Regions from separate parts of the Clostridium paraputrificum AGR2156 genome, predicted to be linked through region 1. Evidence: riboswitches for the same ligand, from Rfam matches in the RefSeq annotation. Region 1 holds a riboswitch; the other holds the start of a gene.
What was found. Region 1 has a riboswitch for magnesium ahead of mgtE (magnesium transporter). Riboswitches for the same ligand answer to the same signal wherever they lie in the genome.

Region 1 (11,741 bases):
CTATTTTAAATAAGCAAAGAATGACCTTAATGGGTAATAGGTATAAGGATGAAACTAAAACTAAGAAAGAAAATATAATTATTGCAGCTTGTACTACTGGCGAAGGAAGTGCTAAAAAGATTAAGAAATTAATAGAGGATAATATAAATATTTCAGGAACCAATACTGAAATAATTACAGCAGCAATTACAAGTCATGAAAACATAAGCAATATTATAGGTAAGCTAGGCAAGGATAAAAATATAATAGCTGTTGTAGGAAGTATTGATCCAATGTTATATGGTGTACCATTCATATCTATAACAGATTTAATTATGCTAAATAAATATGGTGAACTTGAGAAGATGATAAAAACAACTGTAGTACAGAAAAAAGTTGAGGAAAATGAAGATTTAAATTTAATAATTGAGCAGGTATTTAATAAGCTAAAAGATAAAATTAATGGCTTTAATATAAATATATTTAAAAAGGACTTTGGAGTTTTTAAGAGATGGATAGAAAGTGAATTAAGCTATCAGTTTGATAAGGATACATTAATAGCTGTAGTATTCCACTTGTTAGCAACAACAGAGAATTTAGTTTTAAAAAGGAAGTGTAAGGAGCATAAAAATAAAGAGTATCTATTGATTTATTATGCAAATGAAATAAAGCAGATTAAGTATGCACTTAAGAATATAGAGGATGACTTAGAAGTTGAGTTCAAATTAGATGAGCTTTGCTATATACTTACCATACTGTATAAATTATAGAGTGATTTAAAAAGTGGTGTATGAAATGAATGTTAGTGTATGATTTGAAAATTTAAATAGTGTATAAAAAAGGAGGGGGAACCCTCTTTTTTTATAGGTTTTTGATTTTGGCATGGAAATTGCTTTGAATTAATAGTGAGAAAAATATTTATATAGGAGAGATATATATGACAAAAATTATCTTAGCATGTGCAGCAGGAATGTCCACATCACTATTAGTAAATAAAATGAAGGAGGTAGCAGAGGCGGAAAATATTGAGGCTTCAATAAAAGCTATTCCAGAAGCAGAGATATCACAACATTTAAATGAATGTGATGTTATATTACTTGGACCACAAGTAAAGTTTATGATTGATGAAATTAGAGCAATAGCTGCTCCTCAAAGTATTCCAGTAGAGGTTGTTCCAATGCAACATTATGGAATGATGAATGGAAAGGCAGTTTTAGAATTAGCTTTAAGTTTAAAGGGAGGTAATTAATAATGAAAAAAATTATGGATTATATGGAAAGAAAGGTAATGCCTATAGCCAATAAAATTGGTAACCAAGTACATATCAGAGCAATATCTGCTGGTATGGTTAGCTTAGTAGGAATTATTATACTTGCTTCAATAGCTACATTAGTTCAAAATTTGCAAGTGGAATCATATCAAAACTTTATTACTAATACAGAAGCAGGACAAGTAATTTGGAATATAACTCAAAATATTTGGTGGGGATGTCTTGCTATGTATGGACTATTTGTTTGTGCAACAGTTGGACAATCACTTTGGAGAAACTATGGTCATAATGGACTTGATGGGTTATGTGTAGCATTGGCTTCATATTTTGTATTAATTCCATGGATGGCACAAGTTCCAAATGGAAAAGAAGCACCAATTAGAGCCTTTGGATTTATTAATTATACTAGTTTTAGTGCGGATGCGTTATTTGCTTGTATGATTATAGCTCTTGTATCAGTTGAAATATTGCATAGATTATCAAATGTTAAAGCATTTAAGATTAAGATGCCAGATGTAGTTCCAACAGCAGTAAGTGATTCATTTTCAAAATTAATACCAACTATGTTAACAGTTATTATATTTGCGGTAATATCATATTTAATTATGAGATTTGCTGATGGTAAATCATTTAATCAATTAATAACAATGGCTATAACAAAACCACTACAAGGATTTAGTGATAATTTAGTAACAGCTATAGTAGCACCATTTGTTATATCATTCTTATGGTTCTTTGGAATTCATGGTTCAAATATTGTGGGACCAATACTTGCAGCTGTTTTAGCACCGCTTGGAATGTCAAATATTGAAATATACGCTCAAGGTGTTACTGATTGGTCTCAATATAATGTATTAACTTACCAATTTATATCTTCATTTGTTAATATGGGTGGAGCAGCATGTACAATAGGTTTAATAGTTGCTATGTTTATTACAAACAGAAGAAGACATAAGGTATTATTATCTCTTGCAGGTCCTACAGGTGCATTTAATATAAATGAACCAATAATATTTGGATTCCCAATAGTTTTAAATCCATATTTATTTATACCGTTTGTAATAGGACCATCAATTATTAGTGCAATTTCATATTTAGCAATTAAATTCCAATTAGTTCACCCAGTTGTAGCGTCAGTTCCTTGGACAACACCTCCAATATTAAATGGATTCTTAGCAACAGGTATGCATTGGACAGGAGCAGCATTATCAGTAGTTAATATAGTAGTTGTTGTATTACTATATATACCATTCTTAAAATTAATAGAAAGAAATGAAGAAAAACAATTATTAAATAAATAAAAACATTCATTGGAGAGGAGATCATATGGGAATAGGAATTAGTATATATCCATTAAATAGTACTGTTGAAGAAAATAAAGCTTATATAGAAAAAGCAGCAAAACTTGGATACAGTAGAGTATTTACCTCTATGTTAGAATTAGATAGCCATAAGGAAAAAGCTTTAAATCAGGTTGAAAAATACAGAGAATTATTAAAATTTTCAAGGAATCTAGGGATGAGAGTATTTATAGATATAAATCCTGAAGTTCTTAAGATAATAGATATAAATCCTATGGATTTGAAATTCTTTAAAGATTTAGGAGCAACTGGACTTAGATTAGATGGAATGTTTAATGGATTCTATGAATCAATGGTTACATTTAATAAATTTGATTTAGATATTGAAATAAATGGCTCCTTTGATAGTGGATATGTTAATAATATTATGGATATAGGTTGTAAGAGGGGGAAGCTTGTGACTTGTCACAACTTCTACCCTGAAAAAGATACAGGTTTAGGATTAGAGTATTTTAAGGCTTGTCATATGAGGCATAAGTCATTAGGATTACATACAGCTGCTTTTGTTGATGCAACTAAAGGAGGAAGACTAGGACCATGGTTATCTAATGATGGCTTGTGTACATTAGAAAAGCATAGAGGAATAGATATAACGGTTCAAGCGCAAGAATTATTTGCTTTAGGAATAGATGATGTAATAATAGGTAATGCTTTTGCAACAAATGAAGAGTTAGAGTCTCTTGCAAAGCTAGATGAAAATATTATATCTTTAAAAGTTACTATGGAAGAAGTTACAGAGGTTGAGAAGTCAATATTTAATAAGGTGCTTCAAAACAGATGGGATTATAGTGACTCTGTCATAAGACATACAATGGGAAGAAAAGAATTTAAGGACAAAGAAATAAAATCAACAACTAAAGAAGATAGAATTGTTCCTATAGGAACTGTCTTAATTAATAATAATGATTATCTTAATTATAAAGGAGAGGTACTCGTAGCCTGCAAGGATATTGCGTTAGATAATAGAAGAAATGTAATAGCAACTGTATGCAACTCTCACATAGAATTACTAAAATATATTAAATCAGGGAAAAAGTTTAAGTTGGAGGAGTAGTATGGACGAAAGAACTTTAAATAGTGCAATGAACATAATTATGTATGCAGGAGATGCTAGAAGCTCAATTATAACAGCATTGAAGGTAGCAAGAGAAGGAAGTAAGGAAAAAGGCTTAGAGTTACTTGAGGAAGCAAAGAAAAATTTACTTGAAGCTCATAAGATTCAAACTGAGTTACTTCAAGGAGAAATGCAAGGTAATCCATGTGAATTTAGTTTATTATTAGTACATTCTCAAGATCATTTAATGAATGCTATGCTTGCAAAGGATTTAGCAGAACAAATTATTTTAATGATAGAATAGGAGGGATATTATGACTTTAGGGTTTAAAGAAAACTTCTTATGGGGAGGGGCTCTATCAGCTAATCAAGTTGAAGGGGCTTACCTAGAAGGGGGAAAGGGCTTATCCACAGCAGATGTACTTCCAAAAGGAATGATGAGTTCACCAGTTATACCACCAGAGGGAGACTATCCATCTCATACAGCAATCGATTTTTATCATAGATATAAAGAGGATATAAAACTTTTCAAAGAATTAGGTTTTAAATGTTTACGATTATCTATTGCTTGGAGTAGAATATTTCCTAATGGAGATGAAGAAACTCCAAATGAAGAAGGATTAAAGTTTTATGATGATGTATTTGATGAATTAATCTCAAATGGTATAGAACCTGTAGTAACCTTATCTCACTATGAAATGCCATTAGGTCTATGTAGCAAATATGGTGGGTTTACAAATAGAAAGCTTATAGGATTTTTTGAAAGATATGTAAGAACTGTTTTTATAAGATACAAGGATAAGGTAAAGTATTGGATGACTTTTAACGAAATCAATAGTATAACTGTAATGAGATTTACATGTGGTGGTATCATTCCTAAAGAAGGTGAGAATCCAAGGCAATTAAGCTATGAGGGAGCACATAATCAATTAGTTGCAAGTGCTTTAGCAGTTAAAGCATGTCATGAAATAGTAGATGGTGGAAAGATAGGGTGTATGATTAATTATGGATGTGTATATCCTATGACTTGTAATCCACTTGATGCATTAGATGCTTTAGATAAAGATAGAAGAACGTTATTCTTTGCTGACGTGCAAATTAGAGGAAAATATCCAAATTATCAAAAGAGATTTTTTAGAGAAAATAATATCTCCATAGGAATATCAGAAGAGGATGAAAAGATACTAAGAGAAAATACTGTAGATTTCCTTGGTATGAGTTATTACATGAGTAGGGTTGCAAGTACTGATGCTGAACATCTTGAAAAAGCAGAAGGGAATATATTTAAAATGGTTAAAAACCCTTATCTTAAATCATCAGAATGGGGATGGCAAATAGATCCAGAAGGATTAAGATTCTCATTAAATACATTATATGATAGATATGAAGTTCCTATATTTATAGTTGAAAATGGACTTGGAGCAGTAGATGTTGTTGAGGAAGATGGCTCAATTAATGATGATTATAGAATTGACTATTTAAGAAAACATATAAGTGCTATGAAAGAGGCTGTAAATGATGGTGTTGACCTTATAGGATATACATCTTGGGGACCAATAGACTTAGTGAGTGCATCTACAGGTGAAATGAAGAAACGTTATGGATTTATCTATGTAGATAAGGATGATGAGGGAAATGGAACTTTAGAGAGAAGAAAAAAGAAGAGTTTTAACTGGTACAAAGAAGTAATTGAAAGTAATGGGGAAAAACTTTAAACTAATATTATATATAGAAAGAAGTAGAATTTACAATTTAAATTCTACTTCTTTCTATATATTTATGTAAAAAGTGATGCTAAATAAGAAGTTAAAAATGAAGTTATAATTTAGATTTGCTAATAAGGATAATTATGGTAAAATGTATACAAACATTGGAATTTATCGAGGCTGGTGAGAATATGGAGAAACAAGAGATGAACTCAAATAAAAAGTTTTGGAATAGATTTGCTAGTAAATATGATTTTATAATAAAAAAAGATGAGCAAGCTTATGAAGAGATGATTAAACTTATTAGAAGAGATGTAAATTCTAAAATGGAAATGTTGGAGCTTGCAACAGGTACAGGATTAATTGCTTTAAGAATAGCAGATAAAGTGAAGTATTTGGAGGCTACTGATTTTTCTGAAGAAATGATAAAAGAAGCAAAACGTAAAGAGAGGCCTAATAATCTTAATTTTTCAGTAGAGGATGCATGTGATTTACCTTATGGTTCTAAAACATTTGATTGTGTACTTATATCTAATGCACTTCACATAATGCCAAAGCCTGAGGAAGCACTTAGTAATATTAAAAGAGTATTAAAGGATGAGGGGATCTTAATAGCACCAACTTTTACACATAAGAGTAGTATAAAAGCTAAAGTGTTATGGAAACTTATGTCTATTGTAGGTTTTAAGGCTTATAGCAAATGGACAACTGATGAGTATATTAAGTTTATAAAAAGTAATGGCTTTAAAATAAAGAAAAGTAAAAAAATAAAAGGAACTTTTGAGTTAGCATATATTGTAGCAATTAAAGAATGTAGGTAAAATAGTATCTAGATTCTTTTTTCTTTAGGAGGAAAATATGAGAAACATAAAAATGTTATTACAATATGATGGAACAAGATATAAGGGATGGCAAAAGCAGAATCAAAAAGGCAATTCTGTTGTAACAATACAAGGAAAAATCGAAAATGTTTTAAGTAAAATGACAGGGGAGGAAATAGAAGTAATAGGTTGTGGCAGAACAGATTCTGGAGTTCATGCAGATAATTATGTGGCAAACTTCTTTACTGATTCAAAAATGACTTTAGTGGAAATGATGAGTTATCTTGAAGAATATTTACCAGAGGATATTGTGGTTAAAGAACTTAAGATAGCAAGTGATAGGTTTCACTCTAGGTTAAATGTAAAGGGAAAAACCTATGTGTATTCAATTCAAAACACAAAATATCAAGATGTATTTTCCAAGAGATTTGCTTATCATATAAAAGAAGAATTAGATATAGAAAGTATGAGAGAAGGTGCAAAGTATCTTATAGGCACTCATGATTTTAAGAGTTTTACTAATTTAAAAGTAAAGAATGGTAAAAAGTCCACTATAAGAACTATAAGGGATATAAAAATAACAAATTATAATGGATTTGTACAAATAGAAGTAAGTGGAAATGGATTTCTGTTAAATATGGTAAGAATAATTGTAGGAACATTAGTAGAGGTTGGAGTTCATAAAAGGAATCCAGAAGATATTAAAGAGATATTAGAGTCTAAGAATAGAGAAAATTCAGGTCTAAAGGTTCCAGGGAAAGGATTAATGCTTAAAAATTTAGAATATTAATTCAAAAGTGTTGACTTATATCAAATAAAAGAATAGTATTAAGTAGGAAAATTTGTTAGGTGAGGCTCCTATAAAGATAGATGCTGCTACCCAGAAAAATCGAGAGATTCCAATGGGTTAACAATAATTATCGCCAAGGTAATTTTTAACGTAGCTGACAAGAAAAGGTCAAAGCTTTATAGTGCTAAAGCTCTACAATTAAATTGTGTTATATTTAAGGCTTTTTAACGTAGGGTTAAAAGGTCTTTTTTTATTCTTTAGGAAATTATAGCATCAATTAAATTGTGGATAACTTCAACAATTTAGCTAGATATTATTTCATTTCTTCCTAAAGAATAAAAAATAAAATATATGCCCCTGCAAGATTTTCTTCAGGCAAGCTTCGGAAATGCAGATGGGCAAAAAAATAAGGTGGTGAATTAAATGGAATCTGATGCCAGTAGGAGTATAAAAGTTAAGACGGAAAACAAAATAAAGGATGAGGATGAAGTTTGTTCGCCGTATAGGGTGTTTTATCCTCTTATATAAGGAGGAGTTATAATGAAGAAAGAATTAAATGAAAAGGATTTATTAGAAAAATTACTAAATTATACTCAGGAGGAGCTAGAAGAGAAGATTGAGGATATTCATCCTGCTGATGTATTAGATTTACTTCATGACAACGAAGATGATTTCTTTAAGATATTAAAAAGATTACCAGATTGGTTTATTGCAGCTATTCTTGAGGAAGAAGATGATGAAGAAAAGTATGAAATTTTAAAGAAGTTTTCTGAAAATAAGCAAAAGAAGATTTTAGGTGAGATGTCCTCTGATGAGTTAACAGATCTTGTTGGAGTCTTAGATGAAGAAGAAATTAAAGATGTTTTAAAGAAAATAAATGAAGAAGATAGAAAAGATGTTTATAAGCTTCTTTCATATGAGCCAGATACAGCTGGTGGTATTATGGCAACGGAGTTTGTATCAATAAGGGAAAATAAAACTATTGAAAAAACCCTAAAGTATTTACAAAAGGAAGCTCCAGATGCTGAATCTGCATATTATCTTTATGTTATTAATAAGGAAAATGTCTTAAAAGGTGTAGTTTCTTTAAGAGATATAGTATGCAATGACTTTGATACAAAGATATCTGAAATAACAAATACCAATGTAATATCAGTGCCGTACTATATGGATCAGGAAGAAGTGGCTAGCAAGTTTGAAAAGTATGGATTTATGACAATGCCAGTTGTAGATGAGAATAATAAGATTTTAGGAATAGTAACTGTAGATGATATAGTTGAGGTTATGCAGGAGGAAACTACAGAAGATATCCATCGTCTTGGTGGTGTGGATGAAGAGGAAAAAGTAGATGGTTCCTTTAGAGATTCTGTAAAAAGTAGATTACCGTGGCTTATAGTAAACTTAATTACTGCAATTCTTGCAGCTTCTGTTGTAGGAGCTTTCGAAGGCACAATAAGTCAAGTTGTAACTCTTGCAACCTTTATGCCTATTGTAGCAGGAATGGGAGGAAACGCAGGAACACAATCATTAACAATAGTAGTTCGTGGTATTGCATTAGGAGAATTAGATAAAGATAATGGGATGAGAATTTTTATAAAAGAGTTATTAGTAGGCCTTGTAACAGGTATAGTTATTGGAGCCATTATAGCAGTTTTAGGTTTTATATGGGAAAGGAACTTTGTATTTGGTATTGTAATTGGTGTTGCAATGATATTAAATATGATGGTAGCAACAATGTCGGGGTTTATAGTTCCAGTAATACTAAAGAAGCTTAAGGTAGACCCTGCACTAGCATCAGCAGTGTTTGTAACAACAGTTACTGATGTTTTAGGCTTTTTCTTTTTCCTTGGACTTGCAACTATGTTTATTAGTTATTTAATCTAGTTTAGATAAATGGAGGTTTTTATGGAGTGGTATTGTGCAGTATGGAATAGTGATAAGGTAAGTAATGTAATGGGAGCCCAGTTTTTATATGAGCAGTTATGTCAATGGGAAGATTCTCTAGTTGGAGACATTGGATTAATAGATGAGTTTTTTGAAGATTTAATATCTAATGGAGAAAAGTTAGATATAAACAAGGGTAAAGGCTTTATAATTATTGGATGTTTACTTGAAGATGCAGAAGAGATTGATAATCTAGTTAAGGGGTTAGCTAAACAACATGGATTATCTTATTATGAACCTCAAAATATGACTTATATTTTTTAAAAGTAAAGGACATGATATCTATAGGATATATTGTCCGTTTTCTTCTAATAATATATTTGTATCTAAGACAGTAAGTTTATTATTTATAGCAAATATTAAAAAAGTATCTCTAATAACCTTAGGGTAAAGTCGTCCTTCTTTAGCTATAGTAAGAGCTCTATCTGTTTCATCTAATGTAAGTTGTAGGGATAAGCAAAGCTTAATTATATTATTTCTACTAGGATTTTTACTTCCATTTAAAATTTGGTATCCATATGTACGATCAATATCTGCATTAGCAATTAAAGTACTTTTGCTTATATTTTTTTTATTACAAAGGTTAACTAAGTATTCAGAAATAGTTAGTTCCTTAACATCTAAATCCTTAGAAATATATGTTTTTAAATTTTTATAATTATCTATAGAATTAAGAGTATTTAATAATTCAGAAGTCTTTTTATCAATCATAGTTATTCCATCCTTAAATAAAAAATGAGATAATAATATTATATATTATATTATAGTTAAGTGAAAGTTTAGGTGGAACATGGAGATGAATTATAATGTTGGTTATAAATTATCATTGTATAAGGAACTAACGGTAATAAATGAATCGGATAAAAGTAAAATAGAGTTGGTTCAGAATATAGTAGATAATAAGATATATGTAAAAAAGACATTGTCAAATTATAAAAAAGGAGTTTTTAAAGAATTACAAAAGATTGATAACATAGGTATTCCGAAGGTTTATGAAGTTATTGAGGATGAGATGATACTTTATGTAATTGAAGAATTTATTAATGGTAAAACTCTAGAGGAAATCCAGGGGGAAGGAGTATTATCAGAGGATAGGGTTATAGAATATGGTATAAAGATTTGCGAAATATTAGATGTTTTACATAATTTAAGTAGTCCAATAATACATAGGGATATAAAGCCCTCTAATATTATTGTAGATAATAATGGTATAGTTAAATTAATAGACTTTGATGTGTCAAGAATACATAAAAGTGATGAAAATAGGGATACTCAGATATTAGGAACAGAAGGATATGCATCCCCAGAGCAATTTGGCTTTAATCAAACAGATAGTAGAAGTGATATTTATTCTATTGGGGTTTTAATGAATGTTTTAACAACAGGAAAACTACCAAGGGATAAAAAGAATGATGAAAAATTAGCTAAAGTAATTGAAAAATGTATTAAGATTTCTCCTAATGAAAGATATAAAACATGTCGTGAGCTTAAGGAAGATTTAGAGTTATGTAGTGGCAAACAAATAAAATATAGAAAGAGTAAAATGTTTATTAGAAACTTACCTGGATTTAGAAGAGGAAAGCCTTCTTATATTTTAGCTGCATCATTATGGTACATATTTTTAGTATTTGCTATTTTTATTGATATAGGTACAAAAAGTTTCTCTTATATTATTGGTGATATTAGTATGGTTATAGCATTATTCGGGTTGACTTTTCTTTATGGAAACTACAATAATATACAATCTATGTTACCTTTATTAAAGGGAAATAATAAAAGTATTAGAAAAGTAGGGGTTACTATTTATACTATATTAATTATAATCTTTGCTGGCATGATGTTAAACATATTTCAATAGGTGTATGCTGATAGCATACCAATGAAACTCTAAATATTTTTATAATGATACTAGTCCAAGAAAATGGACAAGTATCATTTTTTGTTTTAAAGGAGGAATAATAATGAAGAAGATTTTAATTGGGGTAGTAATAATACTTATTGTTTTAGTTGGAGGATGTACAGCATTAATGGGGGGGATGGCAAAATCAGCCTCTGACACAATAAATCAAATGGAAGATGACAAAAAATCTAAAGATGAATTATATAATGAGATGGCAAAGAAGGTTAATTGGGAGGTTAAAAAAGGGGAGTATTCAAGCGAAATAGTAGGGATATTTGAGAATACTTCAAATGAAACAATAGATTACATACAGTTTAATTATAAGTTATATGATGGTAATGGGGTTACTATTGAGAGTTCATTTACAAATGAAACTGATATAAAACCAGGAGAAAAAAGAGAAGTTAAGATTATGCTAATAAAGAAAGATTTTAGTAAATATGAGATAGATGTAGTATCAAGTGCTATATAGATAATATTGTAATCATGGACTAGCCATTCAATTAAAAGTAGGATAATTAGATGTTATTATTAGGGGATATAAATAATATATATTAAGTGATTAACTTTTTATATATTATGGGAGGAAGAAAGATGGTTTGTTCAAGTTGTGGTAATGAAATGGTAAAGGGAAATCTTTTTGGTGATAGATATGCACTAAAATGGCAAGCAGAAGATAAGAAGCTAGTGGCAGGTATATGGTCAAAAGGGGGCATAAAGTTAAAGACTAATTCAGCTTTTGGAAGACCTAGAAGTGAAGCTTATGTTTGCCAACAATGCAAAAAGCTAGTTATTGATCTTGAAACTCAAGCTGTATAGTAACATATATAAAATCAAGAATAATAGTTTTATAATTTCTTACTTTTAGTAGTGGGGGATATTTGTTTTGAGATGGAGCAAAATAAATATCCTCCAC
Region 2 (11,741 bases), on a different contig from region 1:
TAATGCAAAATTAAAACAACTTCTTGCAAAACTTTCAATAGATTTGTCTAAGTTGTGCATTCCTAAAACCACACCTGCTCCATCAAAGTTATGAATTAATTCTCTTTTTTCTTTCCCATCTTCAGATGTAAAAACAAGCTCACACTTTCCTTTTCCTTCCACCTTCATTTCAACATCCCTATATATATCACCATAAGCATGTCTTGCAATTGTAATTGGCTTCTTCCAATTTCTAACGTATGGCTTAATAGGATCTACTATTATTGGAGCCCTAAATACTGTACCGTCCAATATTGCCCTAATTGTACCATTTGGGCTCTTCCACATTTCTTTTAAATCATATTCCTTCATTCTTGCAGCATTAGGTGTTATTGTTGCACACTTAACACCAACCCCATATTTTTTAATAGCATTAGCTGCATCAATTGTAACTTGATCATTAGTGGCATTTCTATATTCAAGCCCTAAATCATAATACTCTGTCTTTAAATCAACAAAAGGAATTATTAATTCATCCTTTATCATGCCCCAAAGGATTCTAGTCATTTCATCTCCATCCATTTCAACCAATGGAGTTGTCATTTTTACTTTCGCCATCATTTTGCCCCCTTTTAAATTAAAACTTTCATTTTATAGCAATATTATACATTACATACACTTTAATAGCAATTAAAATGAAATTATGATTTCTTGAAACTTCATTTTATTAAATCCGAAAATTAATTTAGAATAATCAAAAAGAGAAATCACATAATAATTTCTCTTCTTACTTTTAACTATTCTATTGCATCTTGCATGGTTAATTTTTGGAATAGTAGATTAAACAAATTGTAAAGGACAAACCCAATCACTGAGGTAGCAATAAATAATTCTACAACTCCAATTCCTTCAAACAAATGCGCTAAAGTTGCATTTACAGTCAAGAAATACATACTAATTTTAAAAGTTGCAAGTGTTGTTGCTGCTAACGGAAAGGTTAAACTTGCAAAACCTGCATTAAACTTCTCTTTTAAGCATTTAGGAATTTGAACATAAGAATATAAGGTTATAGAGAATACTATCACTGCCATTAACCCTACAAAATTTCTATTGTAATTTGTAAACACTGTTAAATAACTTATTATTACCAAACTAGGTGGTGCTGCCATAATAACTACTGTAGGATATATTTGCTTTTCGATATCCCCCTTATACAATCTGTATATCATAAAAGGTAATATAAAAAAATATGTTGTTGTACCCCAATAGAAGATAACTTTAGTTAACATAGTTTCATTCATTCCTGTACTACTTACACACGCCACTAGACTTCCTACAAAGGGAATAAAAAAACTAGGCACAAAGGTATTAAAATTAAAATTCTTTATTAAATGTTTATAAATAGCTATAATTGAGATCACACTATAAATTACAATCCCAAAAAGCCACATTGTCTTACCTAATGTATAACTAAACTTTAAATAGTAGTTACCTAAAATCATAATTAACATACCAAATGTAGGGAAGACACTTGCCAGTACTGGCAATTCTAATTCTTTCTTTACTGTTTTAGGGTAAAAAAACAGTTTAAGTAATGCAAACAAAGCCACTATTGCTGCCATGTTCATAAATATATCCTTTAAGAAAGTCAACTCTCTTAAAGCAAATATATTAGATAATGTTGTTGCTCCAACTGATGTTGCAACTGCTCCTATTGGCAGATTATCATGAACACTTCTAAAATTTTTAATAAATGTATTTTTATCTATCATAGCATTCCTCCTAATGATTAATAGCTTTCTGTAGTCTCATTTGTTGCTTTTAGTATACTACTGAAATATTCAAAAGGTAAAATACTTAAATTTGATATATACCATAGGTTTTTACTTATTAATAAATTTTATAAACTCTTTCATATTGTTGTTCATAAACTTATCCTTATGTATTATAAGAATAAGTTCTCTGTTTATATTGCCACAATCCATTCTTAAAGTCTTTAATTCACCTTTTTCAACTTTATCTTCTAAACATCTTTTAGAGATACAACCTACTCCTAAATTAGCTTCTACGCTTTTCTTTATAGCTTCTGTATTTCCAAGTTCCATAAAAATTCTATAATCTATATTTTTTTCTAAAAAGAAACTCTCAACAATTTCTCTAGTGCCGCTACCAAACTCTCTCATTATTAACTTTTCCTTTTTAAGTTCTTTAGGAGTTATAATGCCTTTATCTCCTAAAGGATGTTTAGCACTAGTTATAAATACAATTTCATCCTTCCATACTGGAATCTTATTTATTTCTTCAGATATTATCCTACCTTCTACAAAAGCAAAATCCACCTTATTCTCTAGAATTAGCTTTTCTATATTTGTAGTATTTTCTATTATTAAAGAAATTTCAATTCCTTTATGCACCTCAACAAACTCCTTTAATATATCAGGAAGAATATATGTACCTATTGTTGTACTAGCTCCTATTTTTATTTTTCCCTTTTCTTGATTAGTTATTTCATTGACTTTTTCAGTTGCTTCCTCATATAAGTTAAGAATTCTTCGCACATAATTAAGACAAACTTCTCCTTCATTTGTTAAGTAAATTCTTTTACCTATTCTATCAAATAATCTTGCACCTATCTCCTCTTCAAACTCATGAATAGCTTGACTTACAGATGGTTGACTTATGTATAGTTCCTTTGCTACCTTGGTCATATTTAAACTAGTTGCTGTTGCATAAAAAATTTTTAATTTTCTTATATTCATATAAATTTCCCCTTTTAATACTAATTAAACTCAAAAAAGGATGGCTGTTCAAACCATCCCTATGTTTATCTATTTATTTGTCTACATCTTCAAAATCTACATCTATAGCATTACTTGTATCTACAGAATCATCAACATATACTTCATAATTATTATTTGTTGATTCATTACTACTTCTCTTACTCTTTTTAGAATTAAAATATCCTACAACCTTAGTAACTACATAAATTGCCGCTCCACCTACTAAAAGATATGGAAGTATTGAAAAGAATAAATTAATAACAACTGAAAATATTAAAACACCCAATGCTATATACATTATTGTTCTCAATGTACCTTTGTTCATAATTTTACCTCATAATAATTATTATTTTCTTTTGCTAATCCTATTATACAATTAACTCTTAGATGAATAAAGACTCAAAGCCTTATTTTAAGATTTTATTAAAAATTATGTATTCTTTTTCCTTTTAGCTATTAAAGGTAGTATTAATCCTAATCCTATTAATACAAATGGTGTCACTACATTTAATATAACTTGGAACCACCATTCACCTGAATAAGCTTGAATTCCTGAAGGGAACATTCCCATGATACAAGCAAAGGCTGTAAATATAAAGCACCATACCCCAAATCCTAGGGCTACCTTATCATTCTTAACAAACTTATATTCTGAATTATATCTATCCGAAGCCTTCTTAAGTGCTATAAATGCTAAGAATACCCATAGATATCTCATTGGCATAACTACAGAATTTAACTTTAATAACCAGTTATATAACTCACTCATATCACCAATTCCTAATGCTGGTACAACTATAAGTATTCCAACTAAGATAGCAGTCATTAAGTATCCATTAATAGGTGCTCCATACTTATTTGTCTTAGTTAAAGTTCTTGGTACAAAATTATCATCAGTATCTGCTAAAAGTACTTTTAATGGTGCATCTATAGAGAATACTAAAGCAGAAATTTGTGCTGTCATATTAGCAAGCGCATATATAATTAATAATATATTACCCACTCCATAATACTCACCTAGCATCTTAAATGCATAATATTGACCGTTCATCATTAAGTCCTTAGGAATATTATTTGCATCAAACATAATTCCCATAGCTACTGATCCTAAAATAGCTGATATTGCTACCATGATAGCTAGAGTTAACATTCCTTTAGGAAATTCCTTTGATGGATTTTTTGTATTATTTACATATGGAGATATTTTTTCTGCTCCTCCAACCGCAAACACTAACATTGATAATGTTGTAAAGTAAGTAAAATCAAATCTAGGTATTATAGTTTCAACTGTAATGTTAGCTGTTGCAATATCAGTTCCTCTTATAAATGGTGCTGCAATAACTAATAGTATATAAAGCATTGACATTATAAATATTGATGTTCCTGCTATATTACCTATAGTTTTAAGAGAAGTTATCCCTCTTGAAGCTACCCATAAGAATATTAAAAATATTACTAATGTAATTAATTGAGCTGTTAATGTAGGCATATCACTTACAAGAGTTCCATCACCTTTAACTGCCCATCCTAAGGCTATAAGTACTGCTTGAGGTTTTTGAGCCAAGTATGGAATATGTACAACCCAATAAGTCCATCCTGCAAAATAAGCAAGCTTTTTTCCCATTGTATTTCCTATCCAAGTACTAACTCCTGCTTTACCATCTTTAAAAACAGATCCTAATTCCCCTACCATTAATGCATAAGGTACAAAGTATAATCCTATAATTAGCACCCATGAAACTATAACTTTTAACCCTTGGTTTGCAAAGTTATTAACAACATTACCAAACCCCCATACAGATACAAAGGCCATAAGTGCAAGGTTATACCACCTTAATTTTTTTTCATCTTCTAACATGTTTTTACTCTCCTTATTATCTTTTGTACTTTATACTAATTAATTTAAATCCTTCATTAGTTTACCATCTTTAATCTATTTTTTCAAAGTAAACAAATTGTGAAATTCCTTATAACATAGTGTATGTAAGATGAATATTTTCAAACTAGGATATTATCTTTTAAACTAGAAATTATTTCTTAAATATCTATATAAAAAGAGATTTCGAAATTCAAAACCTCTTTTTCATTACTTATATTTAAATTAAGAACTTAAGTAAAAATATTGCACCTACTATTATAGTTGTAAAGCTAATGTCTTTGGCTTTACCAGCAAATATCTTTAATACTATGTAAGAAACAACTCCAAATACTATACCATCTGAAATACTATATGATAATGGCATCATTATTATTGTTAAGAATGCAGGTATAGCTTCTGTATACTCATTTAATTCTATCTCTTTAATAGGCTCTATCATAAATAAACCTACTAATACTAAAGCTGAACATGTTACAGCTGAAGTTATTGACGCAAATACTGGCGAGAAAAATAATGCTAAAGCAAACATTATACCAGTAGAAACTGCTGTAAGTCCTGTTCTACCACCTTCTGCAACTCCTGATGCACTTTCAACAAATGTACTTACTGTACTAGTTCCTACGCAAGCTCCAAAAGTTGTACCTACTGCATCTGCAAATAAAGCCTTTTTAATATTAGGAACCTTTCCGTTTTCATCTAACATCTTAGCCTTAGTAGCAACTCCAACTAAAGTTCCTATAGTATCAAACATATCCATAAATAATAATGTAAATAGTACTATCAACATATCTATCGAAAAAATATTTGACCATTCAAATTGTAAGAACACTGAGCTTATTGATGGTGGCGCACTAACTATAGTTGTTGGCACTGGTGTAACACCCATTGGAATCCCAACTACAGCAGTAATTAACATTCCGATAAATAAAGCTCCTTTAACTTTTCTTACCAATAATATTCCAGTAATAAGAATACCTATTATTGCAAGTAAAGCTGTTCCACTAGTTATATCTCCAAGAGCAACTATTGTTCCACCATCTTGTGGATGAACTATAATTCCAGCTCCTTCAAGTCCAATTAAAGCAATAAACAACCCAATCCCAACTGATATTGCCTTCTTAATATTAGATGGTATAGAATCAACAATTGCTTCACGTACATTAAATAAAGTTAAAAGAATAAATATAATACCTTCTAGGAAAACTGCTGTTAATGCGAATTGATATGAATATCCCATCCCTAAAACTACTGTAAAAGCAAAAAAGGCATTAAGTCCCATTCCTGGTGCTTGAGCAAATGGTAATTTTGCATATAATCCCATAATTAATGTAGCAACTAAAGCTGATAAAGCTGTTGCTGTAAATACTGCTCCTTGATCCATTCCTGCTGCTGAAAGTATTGAAGGATTAACTATTAATATATACGCCATAGTCATAAACGTAGTAATACCTGCAACCATTTCAGTTCTAACACTTGTATTATTTTTTGATATTTCAAAGAAATTGTCTAAAAGACCATCCTTTTTAAATAAGTTTTTCATTTTACCACTCTTTCATACTTCTGAAATTTGCCCCCGATTTATAATAAGATAACTTTCGACATTTTTCAATAGCATTTACGAATATTTTTTATAAAATTTAAATTTCATATCGATTTTATAAACAAAATCCGGATGTTATCCTTAATCAAAAGGAGACAACATTCGGATTTTTATTCTATAACCAGTTATTAAACTTCTTTATATAAATCTTTTTAACACTTTGCACCAAACCACAATATCCAACTAATATTAAAATAACCATTAAGAAATACACTTTTGGTAATGCAACAAAACCTAAGCCTTCTCCAATAGCAGTAAAAGGAATCATAATCCCTATTAACATTATTGCTGTTGTTAATAATATAACTGGTATAGTTGGTCTACTTTGAATAAATGGAACCTTTTCTGTTCTAATCATATATACAATTAGTATTTGAGATAATAACCCCACTACAAACCAACCTGTTTGAAATAACCCTTGATTCTCAATTGTATTAGCTCCTAACACAAACCACATTACCAAAAAAGTTATAATATCAAACACTGAGCTTAAAGGTCCTATAAACATCATGAATCTTCCTATGTCCTTTGCATCCCACTTTTTGGGTCTTTCTATATACTCTTTATCCATTCTATCCCAAGGAATTGATAGTTGTGAGAAATCATATAATAAGTTTTGTACTAATAATTGAATAGATAGCATTGGCATGAAAGGTAAAAATGCACTAGCCACAAGTACAGAAAATACATTTCCAAAATTTGAACTTGCTGTCATCTTAATATATTTAATTATATTTCCAAAGACTCTTCTACCTTCTTTAACTCCATCAACCAAAACCATTAAACTCTTTTCAAGTAATATTATATCTGCAGATTCTTTAGCTATATCTACACCAGTGTCTACAGAAATACCTACGTCAGCTTCTTTAAGGGCAGCCGCATCATTTATTCCATCCCCCATAAAACCTACAACATGACCTTTTTCTTTTAATACCTTTATAATTCTTGACTTTTGTAATGGTGATAATTTCGCAAACACATTAGTTTCATCAACTGCTATTGACAACTCTTCATCACTCATAATATCCACATTATTTCCAAGAAGTATATAATTAACATCTAATCCAACTTCCTTACAAACCTTCTTTGTTACAGAATCATTATCTCCAGTTAATATTTTTACATCTACACCGTATTTAATTAATTCCCTAATAGCTTCAGCTGCAGATTCCTTTGGTGGATCCAAGAATGCTATATATCCAATTAAAACCATATCTTTCTCATCTTTAACACCAAATTCCATTATATCCTCAATATTATTTTTTTGAGCTACTCCAATTACCCTCATGCCTTCCCCATTTAAATCATTAACTGTATCTAATACTTTTTTCTTTAATTCATCAGTTAATTTAACAACTTCACTATTCATTTCTACGTAAGAAGAAATATTTAGCATCTCTTCAATTGCACCTTTAGTTACAAGCTGTTTCTTTCCAACCTTATCTTCTAAAACAACAGACATTCTTCTTCTAGTAAAATCAAATGGTATCTCATCTACTTTTTTAAACCTCTCTTCTTCTTTATCACATCCTGCTTCTCTTCCATGTTCTAATATTGCAACATCCATTAAGTTCTTTAAGCCTGTTTGAAAATAACTATTTAAATAGGCATGTCTTAGCACTCTTAAATCTTCTTCTCCTTTTATATTTAAGTGCTTTTCCACAACTATTTTATCTAATGTTAGTGTTCCAGTTTTATCTGTACACAAAATATCCATAGCACCAAAATTTTGAATTGCATCTATCTTTTTAACTACAGTCTTCTTTTTTGCCATAGACATAGCACCCTTAGCTAAATTTGTAGTCACAATCATAGGAAGCATTTCTGGAGTTAGTCCTACAGCAATTGATATTGCAAACAAAAACGCTTGTAACCAATCCCCCTTAGTAATTCCATTAATCACAAACACTATAGGAACCATAATCATCATAAATTTAATTAATAGCATACTTACCTTTGAAACACCTTTTTGGAAACTTGTTTCTTCTTCCTTATTAGATATTTCCACTGCTATGCTACCAAGATAGGTATCATTCCCTGTTGATACTACAACACCAATAGCACTTCCACTTATTATACTGGTGCCAAGTAGAAGGATATTATCTAAATCACATATTGCTATCCCTCTATCTCTTTCTTTTAAATGATCCAATTTTTCTACAGGTTCAGACTCACCAGTTAATGAAGATTGCCCAACAAATAAATCTTTACAAGATATAACTCTAATATCTGCTGGTATCATATCACCTGCAGATAAATATAGGATATCTCCAGGCACTACTTCTGCCATATCAATTTCTTTTGCCTCTTCACCATCTCTTTTCACTAAAGTTGTTGTCTTAACCATAGCCTTAAGCTTGTTTGTAGCATCCTTTGATTTTCTCTCTTGAAAAAATTGTAACAAAGCACTTACTGTTACCATAGTTAAAATAACTATTATTGCAGTAAAACTCCTATCTTCAGCCTTTGGAATAATTACATCTGTAAAAGTAGATACAATTGCTAATATAACTAAAACTATATTAAAAGGATTTATAAATGATTTTAACAACTCTATAATCCATGGTGCTTCCTTTTCATGTATTACTTCATTCTTACCAAACTTATCTCTTCTTTCTTCTACCATCTTATTTGATAATCCATTTATATTGGTATTTAATTCATTAAATAATTCAGCCTTAGACATTCTGCCTAATGTAATTAGTCTATCTGTTAATATTCTTTCCTTTAACATTTTTCTTTCCTCCTTACTAAATCAATCTACTTATCGCCTAAAAAAGGCAATAAGAAACTAAGGGTTAAAAATTCTATTTTTTAACCACAGACTTTGTTTTTTGAATTTGAAAATTTAGTAACTTGGATAATGTTCGTTTTAGAATTGAAAACAGAAAGGTGTTAAAAGGGTAAAAAAGAAAGGATCTTTATCCAGATACACATCACTATCTTCAATTTTAATACTTCCATTTTCCGTACTGCCATTTCCAGATTCCATTCTTTTTCACCTCCTGATTTTTCAAAAAATAATAAAAGCCTCCGTCAACTCAAACTGACGAAGGCATAATTAACTATAATAATACTTTCTCGTTTGAGTTTTGGCTCTGCAAGGCAATGAAATCGCATTAAGTTAAACCTTCTTTGTTCGGCAAAACCTGCTAACCAGTTAAAAATGTTTCCATTCTTTTACGGCAGCGACCCGTATCCTTGTAGTAACCTCACCTACCGAGGCCTATTAACTTTTATACTATCATACTATGATGTATTCAATAATTTGTCAACACAATTTGCAAAATATTAATATTCAACAAAAGATTTAGCTATTGGTGCAAATCCATCTTTTTTTAATACATCAATAATCACACCTATAATTTCATAGCTAGAGCTTGGATTATCATTTTTTCTAATGCTTTCTAACTTCTTGCAAATATCTTCAACTAGTATTTTAATATCTGACTCATTTAATGCAATCCCCTCTACATCTTTAGATGCATTATCTAAACTAGTAAAAATCTTTTTCTTATCAAACTCTTGCAATCTACCATCTTTTTTTATAATCTTCATAAATTCACACATCCTTTTTATTTTATTATACTTTAATTTATAATATATACAACTTTGTTATTTTAATCTTTTTGATATAATAAATTAATATTGAAAGGAAGACTAAAATGAAAAATATATTAAAAATAACTCCAATAAATAGCCTAAATAACTCTACATATAATATAACCATTTTCCATAAAAAATACTTTTTAAAAGTTACAAAAAGGAATAATACGAAGCTTATTAAACTATTAGAAGATAAGGATATTATACCCAAAGGAATTTTCACTTCAAAGAAAATTTTATTTAACAAATATATATCCAATGCAAATTTAGATGAAAAACTGCAAAATACAGAAACTTTTTTAAAATCTATATCATCAGAATTAAAAAAGTTACACTCTATTTCTATCAATACTTATAATAATCCTTTTGAAAAAATCAAAAACAATTTCTCTCATTTAGAAAAAATAAATTTTTCTCTTCCTCCATACACGAAATTTATAATTCATAAATTAAATCTCTTAGAAGAAGAGCTTTCTAAAGATATAAACTTAGGATTATGCCATAACGACTTAAATCCTTCTAACATCTTATATAAAAATAACAAAGTCTACTTAGTTGATTTTGATTTTATAGGAATGAATGATATTTACTATGACCTAGCTACACTATCATGGTTTTTATCCAAGGACATAAGAAAGAAACTATTATTCTTTTACTTTGGAGATTGTACTTCTTACCATGTAGATAAATTAAATAAGTATATTTTTATAGCTAAGTTATGGAATGCCACCTGGAGCTATAATAAATCTATAGTTTCAAATTCTGATTATAACTATAGGCTTGGTGGAGATTTGATAATGGAAGACTTATATAATTACATTTCTAAAAATACTTATTAAAAAGCACACTATTAGCTTATTCTAATAGTGTGCTTTATATATTCCAACTAAGTAAAGACTACTTGTTCATTCCTTCTTCAACAGCAACAGCAACTGCAACAGTCATACCAACCATTGGGTTGTTACCAGCACCGATTAATCCCATCATTTCAACGTGAGCAGGAACTGAAGATGATCCAGCGAATTGTGCATCTGAGTGCATTCTTCCCATAGTATCAGTCATACCATAAGAAGCTGGACCTGCTGCCATGTTATCTGGGTGAAGAGTTCTTCCAGTACCACCACCTGATGCAACTGAGAAGTATTTCTTACCTTGTGCTATACATTCTTTCTTGTATGTTCCAGCAACTGGGTGTTGGAATCTTGTTGGGTTAGTTGAGTTACCAGTTATTGATACGTCAACACCTTCCATGTGCATTATAGCAACACCTTCTCTAACGTCGTTAGCACCGTAGCATCTAACCTTAGCTCTTGGTCCGTTAGAGTATGCTTTTTCTCTTACTACCTTAACTTCTCCAGTGTAGAAGTCAAATGAAGTTTCAACATATGTGAAACCATTAATTCTTGATATTATCATAGCAGCATCTTTTCCAAGACCGTTTAAGATAACTCTTAATGGTTGCTTTCTTACTTTGTTAGCTTTTTCAGCTATTTTAATAGCACCTTCAGCTGCAGCGAATGATTCGTGACCAGCTAAGAATGCGAAACATTCAGTTTCATCTCTTAAAAGCATAGCTCCTAAGTTACCGTGTCCTAATCCAACCTTTCTGTCATCTGCAACAGATCCTGGTATACAGAAAGCTTGTAATCCTTCTCCGATTGCTTCAGCAGCATCAGCAGCTTTCTTGCAACCTTTCTTTATAGCTATAGCAGCACCTAAAACGTAAGCCCATCCAGCATTTTCGAATGCGATTGGTTGAGTTTCTTTTACTATTGCATATGGATCAACACCGATTGATTCACATACTGCTTTAGCATCTTCTAATGTTTTCATACCGTACTTTTCTAGTACAGGTGTTATTTGTCCTATTCTTCTTTCATAACTTTCAAATAATGGC

Region 2: linked by a shared signal. The riboswitch ahead of mgtA (magnesium-translocating P-type ATPase) and the one ahead of mgtE (magnesium transporter) in region 1 are both predicted to bind magnesium.

The regions. Positions count from the first base shown of each region.
Region 1 is NZ_AUJC01000004.1:90,678-102,418, forward strand. It holds gene G594_RS18295 (sigma-54-dependent transcriptional regulator) at 1-749, shown strand, start outside; gene G594_RS0103760 (PTS sugar transporter subunit IIB) at 917-1,228, shown strand; gene G594_RS0103765 (PTS sugar transporter subunit IIC) at 1,231-2,550, shown strand; gene G594_RS0103770 (DUF871 domain-containing protein) at 2,576-3,664, shown strand; gene G594_RS0103775 (PTS sugar transporter subunit IIA) at 3,666-3,968, shown strand; gene G594_RS0103780 (glycoside hydrolase family 1 protein) at 3,979-5,379, shown strand; gene G594_RS0103785 (class I SAM-dependent methyltransferase) at 5,562-6,191, shown strand; gene truA (tRNA pseudouridine(38-40) synthase TruA) at 6,229-6,981, shown strand; M-box (ykoK) riboswitch at 7,026-7,191, shown strand; gene mgtE (magnesium transporter) at 7,522-8,865, shown strand; gene G594_RS0103805 (hypothetical protein) at 8,887-9,189, shown strand; gene G594_RS0103810 (helix-turn-helix domain-containing protein) at 9,208-9,636, opposite strand; gene G594_RS0103815 (serine/threonine-protein kinase) at 9,722-10,783, shown strand; gene G594_RS0103820 (FxLYD domain-containing protein) at 10,887-11,297, shown strand; gene G594_RS0103825 (PF20097 family protein) at 11,420-11,644, shown strand.
Region 2 is NZ_AUJC01000007.1:176,711-188,451, forward strand. It holds gene G594_RS0108795 (NADP-dependent isocitrate dehydrogenase) at 1-597, opposite strand, end outside; gene G594_RS0108800 (TDT family transporter) at 777-1,751, opposite strand; gene G594_RS0108805 (LysR family transcriptional regulator) at 1,863-2,738, opposite strand; gene G594_RS0108810 (hypothetical protein) at 2,812-3,084, opposite strand; gene G594_RS0108815 (amino acid permease) at 3,190-4,617, opposite strand; gene G594_RS0108820 (NCS2 family permease) at 4,856-6,178, opposite strand; gene mgtA (magnesium-translocating P-type ATPase) at 6,354-8,972, opposite strand; M-box (ykoK) riboswitch at 9,308-9,469, opposite strand; gene G594_RS0108835 (ATP cone domain-containing protein) at 9,530-9,796, opposite strand; gene G594_RS0108840 (phosphotransferase) at 9,904-10,683, shown strand; gene G594_RS0108845 (GGGtGRT protein) at 10,742-11,741, opposite strand, start outside.